2 regions of the Clostridium sp. TJA085 genome follow, and region 1 is predicted to be linked to the other one. Evidence: predicted binding sites of a transcription regulator. Region 1 holds the regulator's gene; the other holds the start of a gene.

The links. The regulator Rex, encoded in region 1, represses fermentation and respiration genes when NADH is low (regulators of the CRP and FNR family bind a similar motif). The targets are predictions, from matches to a motif close to ATTGTTAANNNNTTAACAAT.
Region 2: a site for Rex is predicted at 5,969-5,988, ahead of AC4FQW_RS03925 (tRNA-binding protein). Genes of this name have one in related genera too.

Annotation. Positions count from the first base shown of each region.
Region 1 is NZ_JBZEEZ010000003.1:45,840-53,948, forward strand. Features, by position in the region: gene AC4FQW_RS09550 (phospholipase C) at 1-431, opposite strand, end outside; gene AC4FQW_RS09555 (3-hydroxybutyryl-CoA dehydrogenase) at 590-1,438, opposite strand; gene AC4FQW_RS09560 (electron transfer flavoprotein subunit alpha/FixB family protein) at 1,473-2,471, opposite strand; gene AC4FQW_RS09565 (electron transfer flavoprotein subunit beta) at 2,492-3,271, opposite strand; gene AC4FQW_RS09570 (acyl-CoA dehydrogenase) at 3,288-4,427, opposite strand; gene AC4FQW_RS09575 (short-chain-enoyl-CoA hydratase) at 4,488-5,270, opposite strand; gene AC4FQW_RS09580 (redox-sensing transcriptional repressor Rex) at 5,546-6,184, opposite strand; gene AC4FQW_RS09585 (heavy metal translocating P-type ATPase) at 6,780-8,109, opposite strand, start outside.
Region 2 is NZ_JBZEEZ010000001.1:734,657-742,765, forward strand. Features, by position in the region: gene AC4FQW_RS03910 (aminopeptidase P family protein) at 1-1,184, opposite strand, end outside; gene AC4FQW_RS03915 (FUSC family protein) at 1,200-3,206, opposite strand; gene AC4FQW_RS03920 (DNA topoisomerase III) at 3,473-5,650, opposite strand; gene AC4FQW_RS03925 (tRNA-binding protein) at 6,000-6,350, shown strand; gene AC4FQW_RS03930 (nucleoside deaminase) at 6,552-7,025, opposite strand; gene AC4FQW_RS03935 (xanthine dehydrogenase family protein molybdopterin-binding subunit) at 7,127-8,109, opposite strand, start outside.

The DNA of each region.
Region 1 (8,109 bases):
TTTTTATAATTCCCCTTTTTCCACTCATTTCTTGCTAAAGCTGAACATTTTCTTAATTGTGATTCCCCCGTATCTGGTATTGAATAAGCTAAATACCATTTATTATCTTTTGTAAAGTTATTTTCTGTATCTGGATCCCAGAAATGATCTTGATATAAATCATACTCATTAGGATCATAATCTGGATATGTAGAACCTAATTGCAATTCATGTAAATTACTCTTTAATATGTTTAAATTTTTTCTTATTATTTCTGGTTCATTATTTGACAAGTCATTCTCTAGAACTTTAATTGCTTGAGTAACTATCATAGAATGGGTTCCTGTCCCATCAATTTTTCCATCCCAAGCATAAGCTTTAATTGTACTTCCAATCCAAACAGAACTCGTGAGCAAAATAAATGCTAACCCCTTAAATAATTTTTTATTCAATTTTTTACACCATCTTTCTTCATTTGTTTTTTAATTTATTATAAATAAATTTCTATGTAAAGTATAATAATAAATTAAGGAGATAATAAATTTATTATCTCCTTATTAAAAGTGTAGTTTTATCAAGTGTAGTTTTTAATTGTGTATAAAATAAGTTATTATTTACTATAATCGAAGAATCCTTTTCCTGTTTTTCTTCCAAGCCATCCAGCTCTAACATACTTTCTTAAAAGGCTTGATGCTCTATATTTATTATCCCCTGTTTCTGTATATAAAACATCCATAATAGCAAGACATACGTCTAGTCCTATTAAATCTCCTAATGCTAAAGGTCCCATTGGGTGGTTAGCACCATATTTCATAGCTGTGTCTATATCTTCTGCTGAAGCTATTCCTTCTTGAAGGATAAATGTTGCTTCATTAATCATTGGAATTAAAATTCTGTTTACTACAAATCCTGGAGCTTCTGCTACTTCTACAGGCTCTTTTCCAATTGCTACTGATAATTCTTTAACTGCATCAAAAGTTTCTTGGCTTGTAGCTATTCCTCTGATGATTTCAACTAGCTTCATTACTGGAGCTGGGTTAAAGAAGTGCATTCCGATAACTTTATCAGGTCTTCCTGTAGCTGATGCAACTTCTGTTATTGATAATGATGAAGTATTTGAAGCTAAGATAGTTTCTGGTTTACATATTTTATCTAACTCTGCAAATATTTCTTTTTTAATTTTCATATTTTCGATAGCAGCTTCTACTACTAAATCACAATCTGCAGCTAAAGCCATATCAGTTGTTCCTGAAATTCTGCTTAAGATTTCTTCTTTAGCTTCTTCAGTCATTTTTCCTTTAGTAACTAGTCTAGTAAGATTTTTGTTGATTCCTGATAATCCTCTTTCAACAAATTCATCTTTTATGTCTCTAACTATTACTTCATAACCTTTTTGTGCGAAAGCTTGAACTATTCCAGCTCCCATTGTTCCAGCACCTAAAACAAATACCTTTTTCATTTTCGTACCCTCCTAAAATTCAAGTTGAAAGTTATTATTTTACTTCTTTGAACTGAGCTATAAGCTCTGGTAATACTTTATTTATATCTCCAACTATTGCATAATCAGCAATTTTCATAATTGGAGCAGTTTCATCTTTATTAATTGCTATAATCATATCTGAATCTTGCATACCAGCTGCGTGTTGAATAGCTCCTGAGATACCACAAGCAATATATATATTTGGTCTTACAGTTTTACCAGTTTGACCAACTTGGTAATCTCTTTCTATCCATCCTTTATCAACAGCTCCTCTTGAAGCTGCTACTGATCCTTCTAAAACTTCTGCTAATTCATGTAATTTTTCGAAGTTTTCTTTGCTTCCCATTCCTCTACCGCCAGCTACGATAAAGTTAGCTTCACTTATATCTACAACTTCTTTAGTTTCTTTTACTATTTCAACAACTTTAGTTCTAATATCAGCTTCAGTTAAATTAACTTTAACTTCTTCAACCTTAAAGTTTGAATTTTTTTCTTCTACTTTTGCAAAAACTCCAGGTCTTACTGTAGCCATTTGTGGTCTATGGTCTGGACAAGCAATTGTTGCCATTAAGTTTCCACCAAATGCTGGTCTTGTAGCTAAAAGATCTCCATTTTCAACTACAACATCTAATTGTGTACAGTCAGCAGTTAATCCTGTTGATAATCTTGCTGCAACTCTTGGTCCTAAATCTCTTCCTATGAAAGTAGCTCCTATAAATAATATTCCAGGTTTTCTTTCATTAGCTAAGTCGCAAATAACTTTTGTATATCCGTCAGTTGTATAATGTTCTAATAAAGCATTATCACATACGATAACTTCATCAGCACCATTTTCTCCTAATGTATTTGCTAAACCTTTTATATCTTTACCTAATAATAAAGCTGTAAGTTTAACTCCTAATTTATTTGCAATTTTTCTACCTTCACCTAATAACTCTAATGATACTTTTTGTAATTCGCCTTCTCTTTGTTCAGCAAATACCCAAACGCCATTGTAATCTGCTATATTCATTGTTAAATTACCTCCCAAATTTAGATGTAGTGTTTTTCTTTTAATTTTCCGATAACGTATTTAGCTGCGTCTTTTGGACCTTCTTTAATTAATTCGCCAGCGCCCTTCATTTCCTTAGTCATTGACTTCTTAACCTTTGTTGGTGATCCTTTAAGACCTAATTCTGCCTTATCTACATCTATATCATCTGCTGACCAGATTGTGATTTTTGAATCCTTTGTATCAAATATTAATCCAACATTCATGTATCTTGGCTTATTTAATTCTTCTATTGCAGTTAAAAGACATGGTGTATTAACTTTTATTAATTCATATCCATCTTCTAATGCTCTATTTATTAATAATCCATCTTCTTCAACTTTTACATCTTGAACATAAGTTACTTGTGGAATATTTAAATGTTCTGCTATTTCTGGTCCTACTTGAGCTGTATCTCCGTCAATTGCTTGTCTACCAGCAAATATTATATCGTATTCTAACTTCTTAATAGCTCCTGCTAATGCTTTTGAAGTTGCTAATGTATCAGCTCCTGCGAAAGCTCTATCTGTTATAAGTACTGCTTCATCAGCTCCCATACATAAAGCTTCTCTTAATGCACTTTCTGCTTGTGGAGGTCCCATACTTACTACAGTAACCTTTGCTCCATTATTTTCTTTTATTTGAAGTGCTGCTTCTAAAGCATGTTTATCTTCTGGATTTATTATTGATGGTACACCATCTCTTATAAGTGTTCCTGTTTTAGGATCTATTTTTACTGCTGTTGTATCTGGAACTTGTTTTAAACAAACTACTATATTCATTATTAAAAGGCCTCCCTTATCTTAACTTGCTTCCTGCGATAACCATCTTTTGAACTTCTGAAGTTCCTTCATAAATTTCTGTTATCTTAGCATCTCTCATCATTCTTTCAACTGGATATTCTTTAGTGTATCCATATCCTCCGAATAATTGAACTGCTTTAGTTGTTACTTCCATAGCTACACCTGCAGCAAATAATTTTGCTCTTGCAGCATCAACTGAATATGGAAGTCCTGCTTGTTTTTTGTATGCTGCTTTGTATACTAAGTTTCTTGCAGCTTCTATTTTTGTATCCATTTCAGCAACCATCCATTGTAATCCTTGGAATGCTGTTAATGATCTTCCGAATTGTTTTCTTTCTTTCATATAGTTAATAGCTTCTTCTAAAGCTCCTTCTGCAATTCCTAAAGCTTGAGATGCAATACCAATTCTACCACCATCTAAAGTTTTCATTGCAATTCCAAATCCTCTACCTTCTTGTCCAATTAGGTTTTCTTTTGGAACTATACAATTTTCCATAATTAATTCTGTAGTTGATGATGCTCTTATACCCATCTTATCTTCTACTTTACCAATTGAGAATCCTGGGAAATCTTTTTCAACTATAAATGCTGATATTCCTTTTGTTCCTTTTGATTTATCTGTCATAGCAAATATTATGAAAGTTTCAGCAACTCCACCATTTGTTATGAATATCTTTGATCCATTTAAGATGTAGTTATCTCCATCTAAAACTGCAGTTGTTTGTTGTCCTGCTGCATCAGTACCAGCACCTGGTTCTGTTAAACCGAATGCTCCAATTTTTTCTCCCTTTGCAAGAGGTATTAAATATTTTTCTTTTTGTGCTGGCTTACCAAATTCATTTATTAATGAAGCACAAAGTGAAGTGTGAGCTGAAAGTATAACTCCTGTTGTACCACATACTTTTGATAATTCTTCAACTGCTAAGATATATGAAAGTACATCTCCACCAGCTCCACCAAATTCTTTACTAAAAGGTATTCCCATCATACCAAGCTTAGCCATTTTTTTAACGTTTTCCATTGGGAATCTTTCTGTTTCATCAATTTCAGCCGCAATTGGTTTTACTTCGTTTATAGCGAATTCTCTAACCATTTGTCTTACTAATTCTTGTTCTCTAGTTAATTGGAAATTCATTTAAATTACCCTCCTAATAATACACCTAAATCTATTAGTGAATTTATATATTCTATTTCATTATTTGTTTTGGAAGTTTTTAGCTCTTCTTTCCATAAAAGCAGTCATACCTTCAACTTGGTCTTCTGTACTGAAACATTTACCAAAGTCTTCTGCTTCTATCATTATTCCTTCATCTATACTTACTTGCATTCCTCTTCCGATTGCATCTTTACATAACTTAACAGCTATTGGAGCATTGGCCATTATTTTTTCAGCCATAGCTTTTGCTTCATCCATTAAATTTTCTAAAGGAACCACTTTATTAACTAATCCTATTCTTAAAGCTTCATCAGCTTTTATCATATCGCATGTATAAATAAGTTCTTTTGCTTTTCCCTCTCCAACTAATCTTGCTAATCTTTGAGTTCCACCAAATCCTGGAGTTATTCCAAGACCTGCTTCTGGTTGAGCAAATTTAGCTTTTTCTGAAGCTATTCTTATATCACATGACATTGCAAGTTCACATCCACCACCTAGTGCAAATCCTGAGATAGCAGCTATAACTGGCTTGTCTAATTTTTCTAATCTTCTAAATACTTTGTTACCTAAAATACCAAATTCTTTTCCTTGTTCTTCGTTTAAATCTTTCATTTCTGAAATATCAGCACCCGCAACAAAAGATTTTTCTCCAGATCCAGTTAATATAACACAAGTTATGTTGTTATCCTTTTCTAAATCTTCAACAACTGTATTAATATCTTTTAATGTTTCTGAATTTAAAGCATTTAATGCTTTTGGTCTGTTTATAGTTACGATAGCTAAATTTCCTTCTTTTTGAAGAATTACATTCTTTAATTCCATTAATAAAGCCTCCCTTTTTTCACAACCCAATTAATATACATTATTTGAATATTTTTCTAATTTTCACTTTATCAAACATTAAAAACTTGAAATTTTGTAATTATTTTTCAATTGTTTGTTATAATATTAACAAATATAACTAAAAAATAATTGAAGTCTCTCAACTTCAATTACAATTATAATACTTTGTTAAATTTTTTGCAATATCATTCTAAAATTTTGTGTATTTTTTTACAATTCCTCAAAACCTCTTATTTTATCTAGCTTTAAAGCTATTATTTATTATTCTTATCATGTAATAAATATATTAAAGTTAATAAACTTTCACTTAAATGTACATTTTCAACAGTTATATTTTCTGGAACAATTAAATCTACAGGTGCAAAATTCCATATTCCTTTTACATCACCTTCGACTAAAGTATCACAAACTCTTTGTGCATTAATTTTAGGTACACATATTACTCCAACGTCTATTTTGTTATCTTTTAAAAACCCTTCTAAGTTGTCAATATCCTGTATTTCAACATCTCTTATTCTCATTCCAAGTAATTTAGGATTAGCATCAAATATAGCCTTTAATTTAAAGTTCATTTTACTAAATCTAGTATAGTTGGCTATTGCTTGACCTATATTACCAGCTCCAATTATTACTGCATTATACTCTTTATCCAATCCCAATATAGTACTTATTTGACTTGCTAATTCACGTACATTATATCCATATCCTTGTTGTCCAAAATCACCAAAACAGTTTAAATCTTGACGTATTTGAGAAGCTGTAAAGCCTATTTTTTCTCCTAATTCCTTTGAAGATATTCTGTCTACATCATTTTTTAATAATTCATTTAAATATCTGTGATATTTAGGCAGTCTCTTAATCACAGCCATAGAAATAGATTTCTTTTTTTCCATACGTATCTCCTTATTAATTTTTATATTTGATTAAACATAATTATATAAAACTCTTTAATTGAGAGTTAAATTTTTAACTATCATTATATATATTACCATAATTTAATTAAAATAATCCAATTTTATTATAAAAAATAAAGTTTATATATAAGACGCCCATCTTATATATAAACTTTGCTTGAATAAGATGTAAAGTTTTAAACTCTACAACAGGAAAAATTCCTGTATGCTACCCATCTTGTTTTGCCTGAAAGATTTACCGTAGTAGATTATACTTTTCTTTTCTACCTTTGTCAATGGAATTACTTGTATTTAAAAAGGATTAGATAGGATATAATATTTTTTTAGGCATAATTTATATATAGATACTAAAATATAATTTCTTATTTTTAATAATATTTGTAATTTATAATTTCGTAACACATATTATAATTCATAATATTTTATAAATCAAAGTGTTTAATATTATTTACAAAAAAATATATTTATATAAATTAATAATTAGCGTAAAACTACAATATAAATATCATAACTTTACGCTAATTTTATATTAAAAAAAATATATTTTTAAAAGTCTTTTAAATACTTTTAAATTTTATAATCTAAGTGCTCTCATTGAATTTAATACTGCAATTAATGTTACACCTACATCTGCAAATACTGCTTCCCACATATTTGCATCTCCAAGAGTGGCAAGTACTAATACTAATATTTTTACACCTAATGAAAATATTATATTTTGCCATAATATTTTATTAGTCTTTCTTGCTATCTTAATTGAATCCACTAATGTTGAAGGTTCATCTTTCATAAGAACAACATCTGCAGCTTCTATAGCAGCATCTGAACCTATTCCTCCCATAGCTACTCCAACATCTGCTCTTGCAAGTACAGGGGCATCATTTATACCATCTCCAACAAATGCAAGTTTTCCTGTCTTTTTACTCTTTAATATTTCTTCAACTTTTTCAACTTTATTATCTGGTAATAATTCTGAATAATATTCTGTTATTCCTAATTCATTTGAAACTTTATCTGCAACCTTTTTACTATCTCCAGTTAACATAACTATTTTATTTACACCAATTAATTTAAGATTATCTATAGCACTCTTTGCATCATCTTTTATTTGATCTGAAATAATTATATTACCTTTATATTCATTATCTATTGAAACATATACTATAGTTCCTATTTCATTAACCTCTTGAACGTCAATACCATTTAATTTCATAAGCTTTTTATTACCAACTAGTATATTTTTATTGTAAGCTCTAGCTATTACACCTTTTCCTGAAACTTCTTCTTGTCTTTCAATTACATTATCATCTATATCACTATTACTTGATAATTTATACTCATCAACAATTGATTTAGCTATTGGATGATTAGAAAATTTTTCACAAGTTGCTGCATACTTTAAAAGATCAGATTTTGATATATCTATATTATTTATTTTTGTTACTTTAAATACACCTTTTGTTAAAGTACCTGTTTTATCAAATATAACTGTGTCAACATCTTTAAGTGCTTCTAAATAATTTCCACCTTTAATTAATATTCCTTTTTTTGAAGCTCCACCTATTCCTGCAAATAATCCTAAAGGAACTGACACAACTAACGCACAAGGACAAGAAACAACTAAAAATATTAATGCTCTATATAACCATTCATCAAAACTATCTCCTGTTAATAATGGTGGTATTATAGCTAATGCTACAGCAGAAAATACTACAATCGGAGTATAATACCTAGCAAATTTTGTTATAAACTTTTCTGTTGAAGCTTTTTTACTACTTGCATTTTGAACAAGTTCTAATATTCTTGCTACAGTTGAATCTTCAAATACCTTTGTTACTTTAACTTTTATAGTTCCAGTATTATTTATAGAACCTGCTAAAAGTTCATCCCCTTTTGTTTTGCTT
Region 2 (8,109 bases), on a different contig from region 1:
ACTAAAAAAAAGCCTTCTTTTTTAAGCTCATAATTACTTAATTTTGTCGCACTATAATGCATCATAGCAGCGTGTTCTTTATAACCTGCAATTGTATTGAAACTTTCCCCTTTAAAAAATTCACCAAAACTTCTAAATTCCTTTAGCTTTTCTGAAGCTGATATTTCTGTAATCTTTTCTTTTCCAACATTATTTTCTAACCACATTCTAAACTTAACCATAGCTACTCCATCTCTTATTTGGCATCTGTTTAGATTTTCTAATTCTATTTTATTTTTTATAGCCTTTAATTTTGTTATTATATTTAAACTTTCTATAACCTTACAATTAGAATTTATGTTTTCATATATAAGTGAATTAATTTTTTTAGGATCAATAAGTATATTTCCTTCTAATAATTTAGTATCTTCAATTATTTTATTGTAATTTTTAATATATATATTATCCTTTTCTAATTCATATTTAATTTTCTCTGAAACCTTCTCTTCATCTATATAAATATAAGCTTTATTCTTTTCAATAATTGAATAACTTAAAAATACAGGATTATATAAAATATCATTTCCTCTAAGGTTATAAAGCCAAGCAATATCATCTAATGATGATATTATATAATAATCAACATTTAAAGAAGTCATCTTTTCTCTTACTTCTTGTAACTTTTCTTCTCTACTTTTTCCTGCATATTTTACATCATGAATAAATATATTTTCATTCGGAAGGCTTGGTCTATCTTCCCAAACATATTGAAGTAAATCTTCATCTATTTTTATTTTAAATAAATTACTTTTTTCAATTTCTTTAAAGGACTTGTAGTCCTTTACTGAAAATACTTTTCCATCAAAAGCTAAAACCTCACCCTTTTTAATATTTTCTTTAATCCATTCATTTAAAGTTGGATATCCTTCTATTCTCATTTTGAATAATTTTATATTAGAATCCTTTAGTTCTTTTTCTGCTTGAATAAAATATCTGCCATCAGTCCAAAGTATAGATTCCTTTAATCCAATAAGTAAAGTTCCTGCTGACCCTGTAAATCCTGACATAAACTGTCTTCCTTTAAAATAATCACTTACATATTCACTACCATGTGAATCTGAACTTGGAATAATATAATAATCTATCCCCTTTTCCTTCATTATTCCTCTAAATTTTTCTAATCTATTTTTTATAAGATTATTCATAAAATCGCCCCCATTTTATATAATTATTGTATTATCTATTTCATCAATTAACTTTTTAGATTTTTCTAACCTAGATAATATTCTATATATAGTAATAAATACTAACTTATCTTTTTCATCTACAACAGAGCTAAATTTACCTTTTATATACGTTTCTAAATTCATAACTTCATCTAAATCTAAAATTAACTCATTATTATTAAAGCTATAAGCCTTACTTAAATTAAACTTAAAGTCTTCAATAATATTACTTTTTATTTTATTTTTAAAAATATAAAAATAAAGATAGTACATATCATTATTTAAAAATCTTTGATTATATACAAATTCATTAACACATTTTAATTTATATGTACTATTATTAATTATTATTTTACTTTCAAATAGTTTAGAAAGCAAAACCTGTTCATCTATATAAGTTGTCAATTTAGCATTTATTTTCTCTTTACAACCTTTATATACCATATTTAAACTAATTTTATAGTATTGCTTACTTAACATATCTATAGAATCTTTTAAGCTGTAAGGAAATATATATTTGCTTCCAATATACCCTACAAGTATACCAATAACCATAAAAATAAATCTATAAAAATCCCCGCTTGCTGGTGCATTAGTTATAATAGAAAATACTCCTAAACTAACTGTAGTTGTACATATAGTTTTTATAGTAAAATCTGATTGTATAGAATAAATATAATAAAATATAGCAAATATAAATACTTCTAAATAAAAACTTCCTACAAATATATCTATTAAGCTAAATATTATTATACCAACAATAGTTCCTTTAAATCTTTTAGTGAATCTCTTTTGACTATCTTCTATATAAGGTTGTACTACTGTAAATATAGTAAAAGTAATCCATTTACCTTCTGGAATTTTAAATAATTCTACAATAAAATACGATACAGATAAAAGGAAAGATAATCTAAAAGCATATGTAAATTTAATTGATTTTCTAAAATTATATTTAAAAATATTTTTTATTTTAAATTTATTAAATGATGAAAATACATTTTTTATTTTAACCCTCTTTTTTTTCTTTAAATCAATTAAATTTGTTAGGGAAAATTTAAGCATTTCAATATTTTGTAATATATCATAAAACGAATAATTATCTTTAAAATATTTAGAATACTTATTTGAAAAACTTTCTATATCAATAGTAAATTTTGAATAATAATTATCTTTTTTTATATAAATTTTCATTTCATTTATTAGATTTACTAAATCACTTAAAAATTCTTCTTCTTTACTACAATTAGTTAATTTAATTTTATTTATAGAATTACTTAATCGTTCTAAGCAAACTGATAAATTCAAAAGAATACTGTCATTATCATCAATATAAAAAAAGGAAGTTCTTCTATTATAAATAGTAGCTACTATACTATCTAAATATGTAGTTACCTTTAAATTTTTATTTTCTAATCTATATTCCTTACTTCCTTTTAATCTTTTAGTTTCTAAAATATCTTCATTTTTTAAAGTGCTTATTTGATTTAAAATACTATCTAATAGCAATATAAAATTAGACTTTATTTTGTCTTTTGACTTATCTTTATTTAAAATTAATTGGCTAATTATTATAAATAATGAACCAACAGCTAATGCAATTAATCTTTCTTTAAATTCATAAAAGTAATTAACTGGTTTAACTAAAAGATATAAATATCCAAGAACAAAAGGAATCCAAATAGATATTGTTAAGTCTGAAACAAAATTATATGTAATAAAAAATAATGCAAAAAAGTTTATAAATAACCCTAAAAATATATTAAAAGTAGCAATATAAGAAAATATACCTATATATAAAAAAGCCACTAAAAATATTAATGAATTTTTTATTGGATTAGCCGTTAAATCTTTATTCAATAAAGTTAATGCTCCTTTAACTACTGCAACACCTACAAATGCATTTATATTTCCAAGAAAGAACCAGTAAGAAAGAAAAACTATAACTCCAAGAATAAATATTATAGTTTTTAAAAAGTATTCATTCTTCAAAACTTTTTGCATACTTTATCACTCCAAAAATATATTTATTATTTAGAAATTATAAATATATTTTTTTATAATTCAACCATTCATTTAATAAAATGTAACATTATATATATTAAGTTAATTATTAAATTTATATATTGTATAAAAAGATTTTCTAACATTTATCATATATATAAATAGTTATTTTCTTTATATATTTAAATAATAAAATATAATATAAAAACAAAAATATATTTATAAAATAAAAAAGCCCACTATCTATAAAAATAGTAGGCTTTATTTTATTTAAAGTCTTTTAAAAGTGCTGCAAATGGATTGTTTATATCCTCTTCTGCTTCCTTTTGCATCTTCTTCATTATTTTATTTACTTCTCTTTTATTCACTTTATCATTTTTATTAAATCTTTTCTTAAATACTGATTCTTTTTCTCTAAAATTACAATTTTCTCCTGGGCAAACATATATTTTTCCTTCACCAGACCCTCTAAGTTCTAATCTCTTTTTACACTCAGGACATCTTGCATTTGTAAGTCTTGCTATATTTTCTCTATGCCCACATTCTCTATCTTGACATACGTACATCTTTCCTTGCTTTCCTTTAACTTCAAGCATATACTTACCGCATTCTGGACACTTTTTACCAGTTAAATTATCATGATGAAATTTTGAATTTTCTTGTTTTACTGCTTCCACAAGAGCTATTGAATAATTTCTCATTTCCTTTGTAAACTTCTTTGGATCTTCTTTTCCTTTTGAAATTCTATCTAAAGCAGCCTCCCACTTTGCTGTAAGAAGTGGTGACTTAAGTTCACTTGGTACAAGTTCTATAAGCTGTTTTCCTTTTGATGTTGGGTAAATTTCTTTTCCCTTCTTCTCTATAACAAATGAATTAAATAATTTTTCAATTATATCTGCTCTTGTTGCAACAGTACCAAGTCCACCTGTTTCTCCTAAAGTTTTAGAAGAAGCTTTATCAACTTGTATATATTTTTGTGGATTTTCCATTGCTGATAAAAGAGTTCCCTCATTAAATCTTGCTGGTGCCTTAGTCTCAGAAACTTTAACTTTAACATCTAAAATTTTTAAGCTATCACCTTTATTTATTTTTGGAAGTTCTTGTTCTTTTATATCCTCTTTATCATCCTCATCTTCTCTATCAAATACCTTTTTCCACCCTTTTGATTTAATTACTTTTCCTTTTGCTATAACTTTTTCTCCATTTATCTCTCCTTCAAGAGTTGTTTGAATATATTCAAATGGAGGTAATAATACTGATAAAAATCTTTTAACAACTAAATCATATACATGTCTTTCATCTGAACTTAAATTTGCTAAATTACTCTTTTCCTCTGTTGGAATTATAGCATGGTGGTCTGACACCTTACTATCATCAACAAAGCTTTTATTTGCTTTTATTTTACTCTTTAAAAGCTCTGTTGCTATAGCTCTATGTTCTCCAAATGCTATTCCTTTAAGTCTATCTGGAATAGTAGATACTATATCTCCTGATATATATCTTGAATCTGTTCGTGGATAAGTTAAAAGTTTATGATTTTCATAAAGTCTTTGCATTATATTTAATGTTTGCTTTGCAGAATATCCATAAATTTTATTACAATCTCTTTGAAGCTCTGTTAAATCATAAAGCTTTGGTGAATAAGTCTTTTTATTGGCTTCTTTAATATCAACTATTTTTATTTCACCATTTTTTATTTTTAATGATACTTTATCTTTAAAATCAGCATTAAATATTCTTGAATTATTATCTTTATTTACCCAAGTAAAATTACATTTATTTGTTTTTATATCTATTGTGTAATATTCCTTTGGTTTAAAATTTTTAATTTCCTCTTCTCTTTGTACTATCATAGCTAAAGTTGGTGATTGTACTCTACCTGCTGAAAGCTGAGCATTATGCTTGCAAGTTAAAGCTCTTGTTACATTAAGTCCAACAAGCCAATCAGCTTCTGCCCTACATTCTGCAGCATGAAAAAGATTATCATATTCTTTTCCATCTTTTAAATTTTTAAATCCATCTTTTATAGCCTTATCTGTCTGAGATGATATCCAAAGTCTCTTAAGAGGCTTTTTAACATGAGCTTTTTCAATTATCCATCTTGCAACAAGCTCTCCTTCACGTCCTGCATCTGTCGCTATTACAATTTCTCCTACATCTTTTCTATACATCTGCTCTTTAACAATTTTAAATTGCTTTCCACTACCTTTTATAACCGTAAGCTTCATATGCTTTGGAAGCATTGGCAATGTTTCCATATTCCATGCTTTCCATGATGGATTATATCCTTCTGGTGCATCTAAGGTTACTAGATGTCCTAATGCCCATGTTACTATATACTTTTCTCCTTCTAAATATCCATTTCCTTTTTTATTACATTTTAAAACTCTTCCAAGTTCTCTTCCTACTGAAGGTTTTTCTGCTAAAACTAATATTTTACTCATATAAATTCCTTTCAATCTATATTAAAAAGTTATTTTCTACACTATTTAACATGATAACTTAATATTTAATTCTTATTATTTCATTATAAACTAAATAACAATTAATACAAAATTTTTAATTATCATTATACTTTTCTTAATAACAAAAAATATTACTAAATACATATATTTTTAAAATTCTACACCCCAATTATTTATTACACTTTTTAAATATAAATTCTTTTAATTATTTGAATTATTTGTAATCAATGGTATAATAATCCTAAAACAAGGAATAATTTAATATAAACTTGTAGCATAATTTTTTATTATTTTATAATTATTAATTATTTAAAAAGGAGGAAATATTATGACAGCTTCTGTTAAAGAAAATATTAGTATGGACATAATTGATAAAATTGATATTAGAGTTGGAACAATAAAATTAGTTGAGGATATTGAAAAATCAAAAAAATTAGTTAAACTAACTGTTAATTTTGGTGAATTTGAAAGAACTATATTAGTAGGAATGAAAGGAGAAAGAGAAAATCCTAAGGAAATCGAAGGTCAACAAGCACTATTTATAGTTAATTTACCTCCAAAGAAAATGGCAGGTGAAATTTCAGAAGGTATGCTTTTTGATATTGGATATGCTGATGGAATTACCCCTGTTTTAGCACAACCTGAAAAAACAGTTCCTAATGGAACAAAAGTTGGTTAGAACTTAACATAACATTAAAAAATATTATTTAATGTTATATAAAAATATTTTAAAATAATATTATATAGTATTAATAAAAATAACAATTAACTAAAACCTTTTTAGTTTTCCATGATACACATTTTAATATAATATCAATAAAAAATAACCTAATAAGTAATTTTTAAAAATTACTTATTAGGTATTTAATTAAAACTTTTACTAATAATCTGTTCTTAAATTATCCTTTGTCCAATATTCAAAAGCTTTTAAACATTCACTTTTATCTAAAGCTTCCAAATCTATTATTTTTTTATCATTACAATCTTCTTTTAAAAACTTTAATATATGCTCATCTCTAAAGCCAATATCTCTAGCATCTTGAACTGTGCATCCATAATACACTTTTGATATATTAGCCCAAATAATAGCTGACATACACATAGGACAAGGTTCTGATGTTGTATATAATTCACATCCACTTAAGTCAAAAGTATTAAGTTCTTTACAAGCTTTTCTTATAACGTTTACTTCACCATGAGCAGTAGGATCATTATCTTTAATTACAGTATTATGAGCCACAGCTATAATTTTTCCATCCTTAACTATTGCTGCACCAAATGGACCTCCTTCGTGATGCTTCATTCCATCCATGCAACTTTCAACACATAAATTCATTATCTTATCTTTTTCCATATTCATACCCTCTTTATCTTAATTATTATATTAATTATTAAATTATTTACATATTAATATTATACTTATAATAATTTATTTTTAAAATATGGCTAATAATTTTATGCATCTTTCTTTAAGCTAGCCATTAATATTTTCTCAGCTGTCATAGGTAAGTCTCTAATATTAACTCCCATTCCATTATATATAGCATTTGCTATTGCTGGAGCTGGTGTATTAATAACAATTTCACCTATTGATTTAGCTCCAAATGGACCCGTTGGTTCATAACTACTTTCAAATTCTACTCTTACATTACCAACATCTAATCTAGTTGGTAACTTATATTGCATAAAAGTATCATTAATCATTCTACCATTCTTATCATAATTTATATCTTCAAGTAATGCCATACCAATACCTTGCACTATTCCACCTTCTGCTTGTATTCTTGCAAGTGCTGGATTTATTACTGTTCCACAATCAACAACAGAAACATAATCAACTACTGATGTTTTTCCTGTTTCTTTATCAATTTCAACTTCAACCAATCCAACCATAAATGGTGGTGGTGAAACTGGACTTGAATGTGATACAGAAACAACAATAAATTGTCTATCCCCTACAATTAATCTTTCAGAAAGTTCTTCTAAAGAAATTTCTTTGCTTCCATCTAAAGCTTTTATTGTTTTTCCATCAAACTCAACTTCTTCTGGAGTTAAATTTAATTCTTTAGCTCCCTCAATGCAAATTCTTTTTCTCATTTCCTCACAAGTTTTTACTACAGCCATTCCTGTTACATAAGTTGTACTTGATGCGTAAGAACCAACATCATATGGTGACATATCAGTATCAACACCACTTACTGTAACATTTTCTATAGGGCAATCAAGACATTCTGCTGCCATTTGAGTAAATATAGTATCAGAACCTGTACCCATATCAGATGATGCGAGCATTAATTGATAAAAACCTCCATCACCCAATTTTATTTCAACAGAAGCTTTATCTATATTTTCTATACCTGAACCTTGCATAGTTATTGCTACACCTACAGATCTTACTTTATTATTTCCAATATCTTTATATGGATATTTTTCATCCC